2 regions of the Nocardiopsis sp. LDBS0036 genome follow, and region 2 is predicted to be linked to the other one. Evidence: riboswitches for the same ligand, from Rfam matches in the RefSeq annotation. Region 2 holds a riboswitch; the other holds the start of a gene.
The links. A riboswitch is a leader RNA that binds a small molecule or an ion and turns the genes downstream of it on or off. The one in region 2 is predicted to bind cobalamin.

Region 1: linked by a shared signal. The riboswitch ahead of metE (5-methyltetrahydropteroyltriglutamate--homocysteine S-methyltransferase) and the one ahead of UIS43_RS01810 (VWA domain-containing protein) in region 2 are both predicted to bind cobalamin.

Annotation. Positions count from the first base shown of each region.
Region 1 covers NZ_CP141103.1:6,061,655-6,066,450, forward strand. The annotation lists gene UIS43_RS25770 (polysaccharide deacetylase family protein) at 1-1,200, opposite strand, end outside; cobalamin riboswitch at 1,479-1,642, shown strand; gene metE (5-methyltetrahydropteroyltriglutamate--homocysteine S-methyltransferase) at 1,807-4,107, shown strand; gene UIS43_RS25780 (hypothetical protein) at 4,431-4,796, opposite strand, start outside.
Region 2 covers NZ_CP141103.1:469,388-474,183, reverse strand. The annotation lists gene cbiE (precorrin-6y C5,15-methyltransferase (decarboxylating) subunit CbiE) at 1-1,149, opposite strand, end outside; cobalamin riboswitch at 1,198-1,342, shown strand; gene UIS43_RS01810 (VWA domain-containing protein) at 1,376-3,469, shown strand; gene cobO (cob(I)yrinic acid a,c-diamide adenosyltransferase) at 3,469-4,083, shown strand; gene UIS43_RS01800 (cobyrinate a,c-diamide synthase) at 4,254-4,796, shown strand, end outside.

The DNA of each region.
Region 1 (4,796 bases), 960 kb from region 2:
CATGAGGTTCATGGTGTAGCCGGTCTCGCGGTACACCAGCGCCTGCACGACGTCCAGGTCCGCGCGCACCCCTCCCGCGCCCAGACCGGCCAGGTCGGGGTGGTTCAGGGTGTGGTTGGCGATCTCGTGCCCCTCCGCGTAGGCGCGCCGCACCGTGTGCGGGTGCTCCATGACGGGGTTGCCGGTGACGAAGAACGTGGCCCGCGCGTCGTACTCGGCGAGGGCGTCCAGCAGTTCGGGGGTGCGCCCGCCGGGCCCGTCGTCGTAGGTCAGCGCCACGCACTTGGTTTCGGGGTCGGAGCAGTCGACCTCGGGGTCCACCGCGGGCACCTGCCCGGGCACGGCGCCCTCCTCCTGGCCGTCCTTGTCGGCCTGGGGCGGGGCGGCGATGGAGAAGTCCTCCACGCCCACGGTCGCGGCGTCGCGCACGCGCAGGCCCAGTTCGGACAGCAGGCCCTCGGCCTCACCGGCGGCGACCACCGCGCGCGTGCGGCCCTCCTCCGCCGGGGCGACCTGCCCGGCGTCGAACTCCACGACCAGGTCGCCGTCGGGGTTGAAGCCCACCGAGTCGTACAGGGAGCTGATCGGGTGGACGACGCCGGGGTCGGCCGGGCCCTCCCCGCCCTCCCCGCTTCCGACGGCGCCGCGCACCAGGCCGTTGAGCTCCTCCAGCTGCTCCTGGCCGCCGACCAGTGCGGCGGAGGGGTGGTGCGCCGCGGTCTCGGTGTCGTACCAGTAGGTGGTGTACCCCTCCCGGGACCCCTCGGAGTCGGTCTCCACCCGGGTCACGCGGACCCCCAGCAGGCCGTCGCGCGCCGCGGTCAGGTTCCACCCCGCCTCGAAGGAGACCGCGCCGGGGCTGGCGGCCTCGAAGGCGTGCACCTCGTCGGTCAGCTCACGCTCCAGGAAGTCGGCCAGCGGCTCGGCGTTGGGGATCACCGGATAGGTCACCGCGACGGAGATCTCCCCGTCGTAGGGCAGTTCGGCCTCCTCCAGGCCCGCCACCGCGGCCGCGTCCACCTCGGTGAGCCCGTCGGGCTCACCGGAGGCCGGGGGCGACGGCTCGCTCTCGGAGACCGGCGCTCCATGCGTCCGCGGCCCGGGCTCGGGCTCCCCGGAGGAGCGGGTGGCCAACAACACCATGCCCGCCAGGACCGCCAGGGCTACCACGACCGTGATCAGGGGGTGGTCCGGTGCCATGGCGAGGCGGGACTGCTTACTCACGAGGGAATCTCCACGTTCATCGCTCAGACGAACGTCCGCGGGGAGCAGAGGGGAGCTCACCCGCGCAACGCTTGACTTCGTGTGTGACGCCGGTCGAAGGACGGGGGTTCTCACCGTCCGGGCCGGGCGCATGGGGCCGCACGCCGGGTACAGGGGCGAAGGGGGCCCTCCCTATACTTGCAGCCGTGGAAGGTACATGATCCACCCCCGCGTCCCGGGTCCGGCCCGGAACGGGCGGGGCGGAACCATGTCGCAAGAGGGAACCCGGTGCGAGTCCGGGACTGCCCCGCAGCGGTATGGGGGAACGAACGTCGCCATGAGCACTGGTAGTGCCGGTCGCGGAGACCGCACACCGGGAAGCGGCGGCCAGTAGGAGGAGCGGTGTCGGCACCGCCCGCGCCCCCGAGTCCGAAGACCTGCCTCCACCCGGCGACGCACCCGCGGCGCCGGTGGTCCCGCGCCCCGAGGGAGGGCCGGAGGCGGTGGCAGGTCCGGTGCGCGCCCGCGGCGCGTCCGTCGGCGTGTCCTCCCCTCTTCTCCCCTCGCGGCCGGTACCCGGCTTTCGACGAGGGAGAGAAGCTCATGACCACGACCCCCGCGCCGTCCGCGGCCCCGGGCGGACCACGCCCCTCCGTGCGCTCGACCGTGCACGGCTACCCGCGCATCGGCCCCGCCCGCGAGCTCAAGCGCGCCTGCGAGTCCCACTGGAGGGGCCGCACCACCGCCCGCGAACTGGACGAGGTCGCCGCCGGGCTGCGCCTGGGCGTCTACGCCCAGCTGCGCGAGGCCGGTGTCGACGACATCCCCTCCAACACGTTCTCCTACTACGACCACGTGCTGGACACCGCGGTCCTGTTCGACCTGGTCCCCTCCCGCTTCGCCCCTCCCGCCGCGGCGGCGGACCGCGAGGAGGAACTGCGCCGCTACTTCGCGCTCGCCCGCGGCGAACAGGGCGCCCCGCCGCTGGAGATGACCAAGTGGTTCGACACGAACTACCACTACCTGGTCCCCGAGCTCTCGCCCGGCAGCCGTCCCCGCCTGGTGGGCGACAAGCCCGTCGCCGAGTTCCGAGAGGCGGCCGAGGCGGGTTTCCACACCCGCCCGGTCCTGGTCGGTCCGCTCACCTTCCTGCTGCTGGCCAAGCCCGCCGACGGCGCCCCCGAGGGCTGGGAACCCGTCCAGCTGCTCGACCAGCTCCTGGAGGCCTACGCCCAGCTGCTCGGCGACCTGCGGGCCGCGGGCGCCACCGAGGTCCAGCTGGACGAGCCGATCCTGGCCACCGACGAGGGCCGCGCCGCCGTCGGCCACCTGGAGCGCGCCTACCAGTACCTGGGCGCGGTCACCGACCGCCCCTCCCTGCTGGTGTCCACCTACTTCGGCTCCATCGGCTCCGCCGCCCTGCGCGTCCTCAAGGACTCCGCGGTCGAGGCGGTCGGCCTGGACCTGGTCACCGACGACGAGGGCGTGGACGACCTGGTGCGGGTCTCCGGCCTGGGTGCCACCCGCCTGGTCGCGGGCGTGGTGGAGGGGCGCAACGTCTGGCGCACCGACATCCCGGCCGCCGTCGCCGCGCTCGGTACCCTGCTCGCCCTCACCGACGAGCTGACCGTGAGCACCTCCTGCTCCCTGCTGCACGTGCCCCTGGACCTGGACGCCGAGCCCTCCCTGGCCCCCGAGCTGCGCGGGGCCCTGGCCTTCGCCAGGCAGAAGGCCGAGGAGACGGCCCTGCTCGGCCGCGTGCTGTCCGAGGGCGCCGAGTCCGAGCACACCGGACGGGGCGGCGTCCGTCCCCCCGCCTTCACCGACGCGCGCGTGCGCGCCCGCCTCGACGCCCTGGGCCCGGACGCCTACGAGCGCCCGCGGGAACGCGGCAGGCCCACCGACACCCCGCTCACCACGACCACCATCGGGTCCTTCCCGCAGACCGCCGAGCTGCGCCGCGCCCGCGCCGCGCACCGCAGGGGGGAACTGGCGGAGGACGCCTACAAGGCCGTCCTGCGCGAGGAGATCGACCGGGTCGTCGCGCTCCAGGAGGAGATCGGACTGGATGTGCTCGTGCACGGCGAGCCCGAGCGCAACGACATGGTCCAGTACTTCGCCGAGCAGCTGGAGGGCTACGCCACCACCGAGAACGGCTGGGTGCAGTCCTACGGTTCGCGGTGCGTGCGCCCGCCGATCCTGTTCGGCGACGTCTCGCGCCCCCAGCCGATGACGGTCGAGTGGACCACCTACGCCCAGTCGCGCACCGACAAGCCGGTCAAGGGCATGCTGACCGGTCCGGTCACCATGCTCGCCTGGTCGTTCGTGCGCACCGACCAGCCGCTGGGCGAGACCGCACGCCAGGTGGCCTTGAGTTTGCGCGACGAGGTCGCCGACCTGGAACGCGCCGGGATCCGCCATATCCAGGTGGACGAGGCGGCCCTGCGCGAACTGCTGCCGCTGCGCTCGGAGCACCGGGCGCGGTACCTGGACTGGGCGGTGGGCTCCTTCCGCCTGGCCACGTCGGGGGTGTCGCCGTCCACGACCATCCACACGCACATGTGCTACTCGGAGTTCGGGCTGATCGTCGGCGGCATCGAGGCGCTGGACGCCGACGTCACCAGCGTGGAGGCCGCCCGCTCGCGCATGGAGCTGGTGCGGGACCTGGGCGAGCGCGGCTACGGGCGCGGGATCGGCCCGGGCGTGTACGACATCCACTCCCCGCGGGTGCCCTCGGTGGAGGAGATCGAGGGGGCGCTGCGGCTGGCGGTCGCGCACATCGACGCCCGGAACCTGTGGGTGAACCCCGACTGCGGCCTCAAGACGCGCGGTTACGCCGAGGCCGAACAGGCCCTGCGCAACATGGTCGAGGCGGCCCGCCGGGTGCGCGCCGACCTGGCGTGAGCCCGGCGGTGTTTTTGTGGACCTCCGCTTCGCCTCGGTCCGTGTCCGGGCGCCCGGAGAACGGGAATCGGGTTGAAGCAGGCACAGTGGCGCCTCCGGTGAGACGGCTCGTGCCCACACCGTCGCCCGCCACCACCCTCAACGGACGCCTACGGCGCAGTCCTGCTTGCAGTCTCACCTCCAGCCCCTCCAGAACCCCGTGGGCGCCCGAACCGGCCCCCGCAAGCTGAGGCCGATCCACAAGGAGTCCCCAGGAGGCTGAAACACGGGAGGGGGCCGCGGCGAACGCCGCGGCCCCCTCGTGCCGTGTCCGGTCAGCCCCCTCAGGCGCCGACCAGGGCCAGCGCCTCGGCGCCGGCGTTGAGCATGATCTCCTCGACGTTGTCGGGCATGACCAGGTCCTCGGCGGAGGCGTCCTCGGTGAAGGGCGGGTGCATCTGGTACTGGACCCGGATGTTGAGGTTGGCGGTGCGGATCACCAGCGTGGCCTCGGGGATGTCCTCACCCAGGAAGTCGTACTTGGTGAGGACGTAGTGGGCCTCGTCGCCGAGGTCCACCTCCTTGTCCTCCTCCACGTTCGCGGCGTCGTAGAAGGTGTTGTAGTCACCCTCGCCCCGGAGCTCCTGGACCGCGGACTGGAAGTCGGTGGTGGCGGCCTCGACGGAGTCGGCTGCGGAGTAGGGGACCTG
Region 2 (4,796 bases):
GGGCAGCCCGGCCAGCGCGTCCGGCGCGCGGCCGGTGACCACGTCCAGGCCGGGAACGCCGAGGCGGCCCGCGTTGCGGCCGATCCGCGCGGCCCGTTCGGGGTGGGCCTCCACCGCCGTGGCGGTGCAGGAGGGGTGGGCGCGCATCCACTCGATGCTCACCGAGCCCGCGCCAGCGCCCACGTCCCACAGGTGCTGGCCCGGCGAGGGGGCCAGGCGGGCCAGCGCCGAGGCGCGCAGGTCGCGCTTGGTGAGCTGCCCGTCGTGTTCGAAGGCGTCGTCGGGCAGCCCCGCGACCAGGCCGTGGCCGGGCGGGCCCAGGAGTTCCAGGGCCAGCACGTGCAGCGGGGGCACCGTGCCGGGAGGTGACGCGAGCCAGTGGTCGGCGGTGGTCTCCAGGCGCGACTCGGAGTCCGCGCCCAGGTCGCCCAGCACGGTCATCCGGCTGGCGCCGTAGCCCGCGCCGACCAGCAGGGCGGCGACCGCGGCGGGGGTGGCGCCGTCGGAGGAGAGCACCAGGACGCGGTGGCCGGGGGCGAGCTGGCGCAGCAGCAGGCGGGGGTCGCGGCCGACCAGGCCCACCACCGCGCAGCGTTCGGCGGGCCAGCCCATGCGGGCGCGGGCCAGGGCGACCGAGGAGACGGCGGGTTCCACCCGCACGGCGTCCGCGCCCAGCAGGTCGATCAGGGTGGTGGCGATGCCGGACACCAGGGGGTCGCCGGAGGCCAGCGCCACGGTGGAGGGGCCGTCAGGGGAGGCGCTGTCGGCGGAAGCTGGGTCGGCGGAGGCGGCGTCGAGCGAGGCCAGCAGAGGCGGCAGGCCCTCGCGCAGGGGTGAGGGCCAGGCCAGGCGGCGCTGCCGGGGCCGGTCGGGGAGCATCGCCAGGTGCCTGCGCCCGCCGAGCACCGTGTCGGCGGCCAGGACGAGCGCGCGCAGCCGCTCGGGCAGGCCGGGCCAGCCGTCCGCGCCGATGCCGACGACGGTGATCCGGCGCCCGGTGGGCGGGGAGACCCCGTCCTCCCGCGCAGCGGCACGGTGGGTGACGGAAGCAGGCTCCGCGCCGCAGGCGTCCGTTGAGGGTGCACCACTCCCCCGCGCAGCGGCATCCGGGCGGTGGTGGGTGACGGGAGGGCGGCTGTCGTCCTTCATTCCTCGGACGCTATCGTGGCGGCAGGCATGAGGTGCCCCAACGGCCCAGCCATCGGAAACGGTGGGGACGGCCGGCGGGGAGAATCTGGGAAGCCCGGTGAGACTCCGGCACAGGCCCGCTGCGGTGAACCGAGCCTTCCGTCCAGGAAGGACCCGGCAAGTCCGAAGACCGGCCTCGCGCCCGTCCCTTACCGATGGCGACATGAGCGGGAGCCTCTACATGCCATTGCGGTCACCGCACTACCCCTTTTCCGCAATCGTCGGCTGCGACGCCGAGCAACTCGACGACCTGGGCCTGTCCCTCGTCCTCACCAGCGTCTCGCCGGAGATCGGCGGCGTCCTGGTGCGCGGCGAGAAGGGCACCGCCAAGTCCACCGCGGTCCGGGCCCTGGCCTCCCTCCTGCCGCCCGTCGACGTCTACCAGGGCGACCGGTTCTCCGTGGACCCCGCCGACCCGGCGCAGCACTCCCCCGACGGGCCCTTCGGGTCCGGCACGGCCGTGGAGAGCCGCCCGGTGCGCCTGGTCGAACTGCCCGTCGGCGCCACCGAGGACCGCGTCCTGGGCTCCCTGCACCTGGAACAGGCCCTCACCCACGGCAGGGTCGCCTACGAACCCGGCCTGCTGGCCCGGGCCCACCGCGGCATCCTCTACGTCGACGAGGTCAACCTCCTGCACGACCACCTGGTCGACCTGCTGCTGGACGCCGCCGCGACCGGCCGGGTCACCGTGGAGCGCGACGGGTTCTCCGTGGAGCACGCGGCCCGGTTCCTGCTCATCGGCACCATGAACCCCGAGGAGGGCGAGCTGCGCCCGCAGCTCCTGGACCGGTTCGGACTCACCGTCGAGGTCGCCGCGCCGTCCGAGCCCGCGATCCGCGCCGAGGTGGTGCGCAGGCGCATGTCCCACGACGCCGACCCCGCCGCCTTCGCCGGGCGCTACCACGGGGCCGAGAAGGCGCTGGCCGAACGCATCGCGGCGGCCCGGGAGGCACTGGGCCGGGTGCGCCTGTCCGAGGCCGCGCTGCTGAAGATCGCCGAGGTGTGCGCCGCCTACGACGTGGACGGCCTGCGCGCCGACATCGTGACCGCGCGCACGGCGATGGCGCACGCGGCCTGGTCGGGCCGAACCTCGGTCACCCGGGCCGACATCCGCCGCGCAGCCACGCTCGCCCTGCCGCACCGGCGCCGACGCAACCCCTTCGACGCGCCGGGACTCGACGAGGAGCTCCTGGACCGGATCCTGGGCGACGAGGAACCGCCGCCCGACCCCCCGGAGCCGCCGGGCCCGCAGGGGACCGACGACGGCGACGATTCCGAAACCCCGTCAGACACACAGGACCCACAGGATCCCTCCGACAACGCCAGTCCCCCGGACAACGCCGGGGACACCGGGGAAGCCGAGACCTCCGGCGGCGAACAGCCCGACCCGGAGCGCTCCCCCGCCTCAGCCGAGCACGCGCCCGAGGATGCCGAGGGCGACTCCCCCGAACCCCGCCCCTCCGGCGCCTCCCCGACCACCGCCAGGGCCGCCGCCCCCTACCGGACCCGGCTGCTCACCGTGCGGGGCTCCGGCGAGGGCGCCGACGGCAGGCGCAGCCGGGCCGTCGGCACGCGGGGCCGGCGGATCGGCGCCGCCGAGCCCGGCCGGGGTGCGGGCAGCGCGGTCCACCTGGTGGAGACCGTGCGGGCCGCCGCGCTGCGGCCCCAGGGCGGCGGCCGACTGCGGCTGCGCCCCCGCGACCTGCGCGTCGCGGTCCGCGAGGGTCAGGAGACCAACCTGGTGCTGTTCTGCGTGGACGCCTCCGGCTCCATGGCGGCGCGCAGGCGTATGACCGAGGTCAAGACCGCGATCCTGTCCCTGCTCCTGGACGCCTACCGGCGCCGCGACAAGGTCGGCCTGGTCACCTTCCGGGGACGCGAGGCCGAACTCACGCTGCCGCCGACCCGTTCGGTGGACGTGGCCGCGGCCCGCCTCGACGACCTGCCCGCCGGGGGGCGCACCCCGCTGGCCGAGGGCCTGGAGGAGGCGGCCCGCGTCCTGCGCCGCGAGCGGCTGCGGGACCCGAGGCTGCGTCCGCTCCTGGTCGTGGTCACCGACGGCCGGGCCACCGGCGGCAAGGGGGCGGTGGGCCGCGCGATGGCCGCCGCCGACCACGTCGCCGGACTGGGCGTGACCACCGTCGTGGTGGACGGGGAGTCCGGGCCGCTGCGCCTGGGCCTGGCCGCCTCCCTGGCCGCCCGCCTGGGCGCCGACCACATGCCCGTCAGCGAGGTCAGCGCCGACGCGCTGGGCACCGCCGTACGAGAGAGGGCCGCCTGATGCCCAAGGGACAGCCGCTCGTCGTCCCCGACGACGGGCTCACCACGCGCCAGCGCCGCAACCAGCCCGTGTTCGCCGTGCACACCGGTGACGGCAAGGGCAAGTCGACCGCCGCGTTCGGCCTCGCGCTGCGCGGCTGGAACCAGGGCTGGCGGATCGGGGTGTTCCAGTTCGTCAAGTCGGCGAAGTGGCGCATCGGCGAGCAGACCGTGCTGGAACGCCTGGGTGAGCTGCACGAGCAGACCGGCGAGGGCGGTCCGGTCGAGTGGCACAAGATGGGTTCGGGCTGGTCGTGGAGCCGTCGCAAGGGCGACGCCGAGGACCACGCGGCGGACGCCGCCGAGGGCTGGGCGGAGATCAGGCGAAGGCTCGCCGACCAGACGCACGACCTGCTCATCCTGGACGAGTTCACCTACCCGCTCAACTGGGGCTGGGTCGACGTCGAGGACGTCCTGGCCGCCCTGCGGGACCGCCCCGGCCGCCAGCACGTGGTGATCACCGGCCGCCGCGCCGACCCGCGGCTGCTGGAGGCCGCCGACCTGGTCACCGAGATGACCAAGGTCAAGCACCCCATGGACGCCGGGCGCAAGGGGCAGCGGGGCATCGAGTGGTGACCTCCCGGGGCACCTCGGAGGGTTCGCGAAGCCGGACGGCCGGGCCCGCGGAGGCCGCCGGGGAGTACGCGGGAACCGGAGAAGCGGGGGCCGGACCGACGCCGTCGGCCCGGCCGACAGGGCTGCTCCGGCCGACACCGCGTGCACGGCCGACGGCGCTGCCCCGGCTGATGATCGCCGCGCCCATGACCGGGCAGGGCAAGACCACGGTCGCGACCGGGCTGATGGCGGCGCTGCGCGACGCCGGGTACGCGGTGAGCGGCCACAAGGTGGGCCCCGACTACATCGATCCCGGCTACCACGCCCTGGCCACCGGGCGTCCGGGCCGCAACCTCGACCCGCACCTGGTCGGCGTGGAGCGGATGGCGCCGCTGCTGCTGCACGGGGCGCGCGGCGCGGACGTCGCCGTCATCGAGGGTGTGATGGGCCTGCACGACGGGCGGCTGGGCACGGACGGGTTCGCCTCGTCCGCGCACGTCGCGGCCCTGACGCGGACACCGGTGGTGCTGGTGGTGGACGTGTCGCGGATGTCGCGTTCGGTGGGCGCGCTGGTGGCGGGGATGGCCGCCTACGACCCGGCGGTCGAGGTGGTCGGGGTGATCCTCAACCAGGCGGGTTCGGTGCGCAACGTCGCCGAGATCACCCGGGCCACGCACCTGCCCGTCCTCGGCGTGGTCCACCGCGACGAGCGGCTCGCCAGCCCGTCCCGGCAC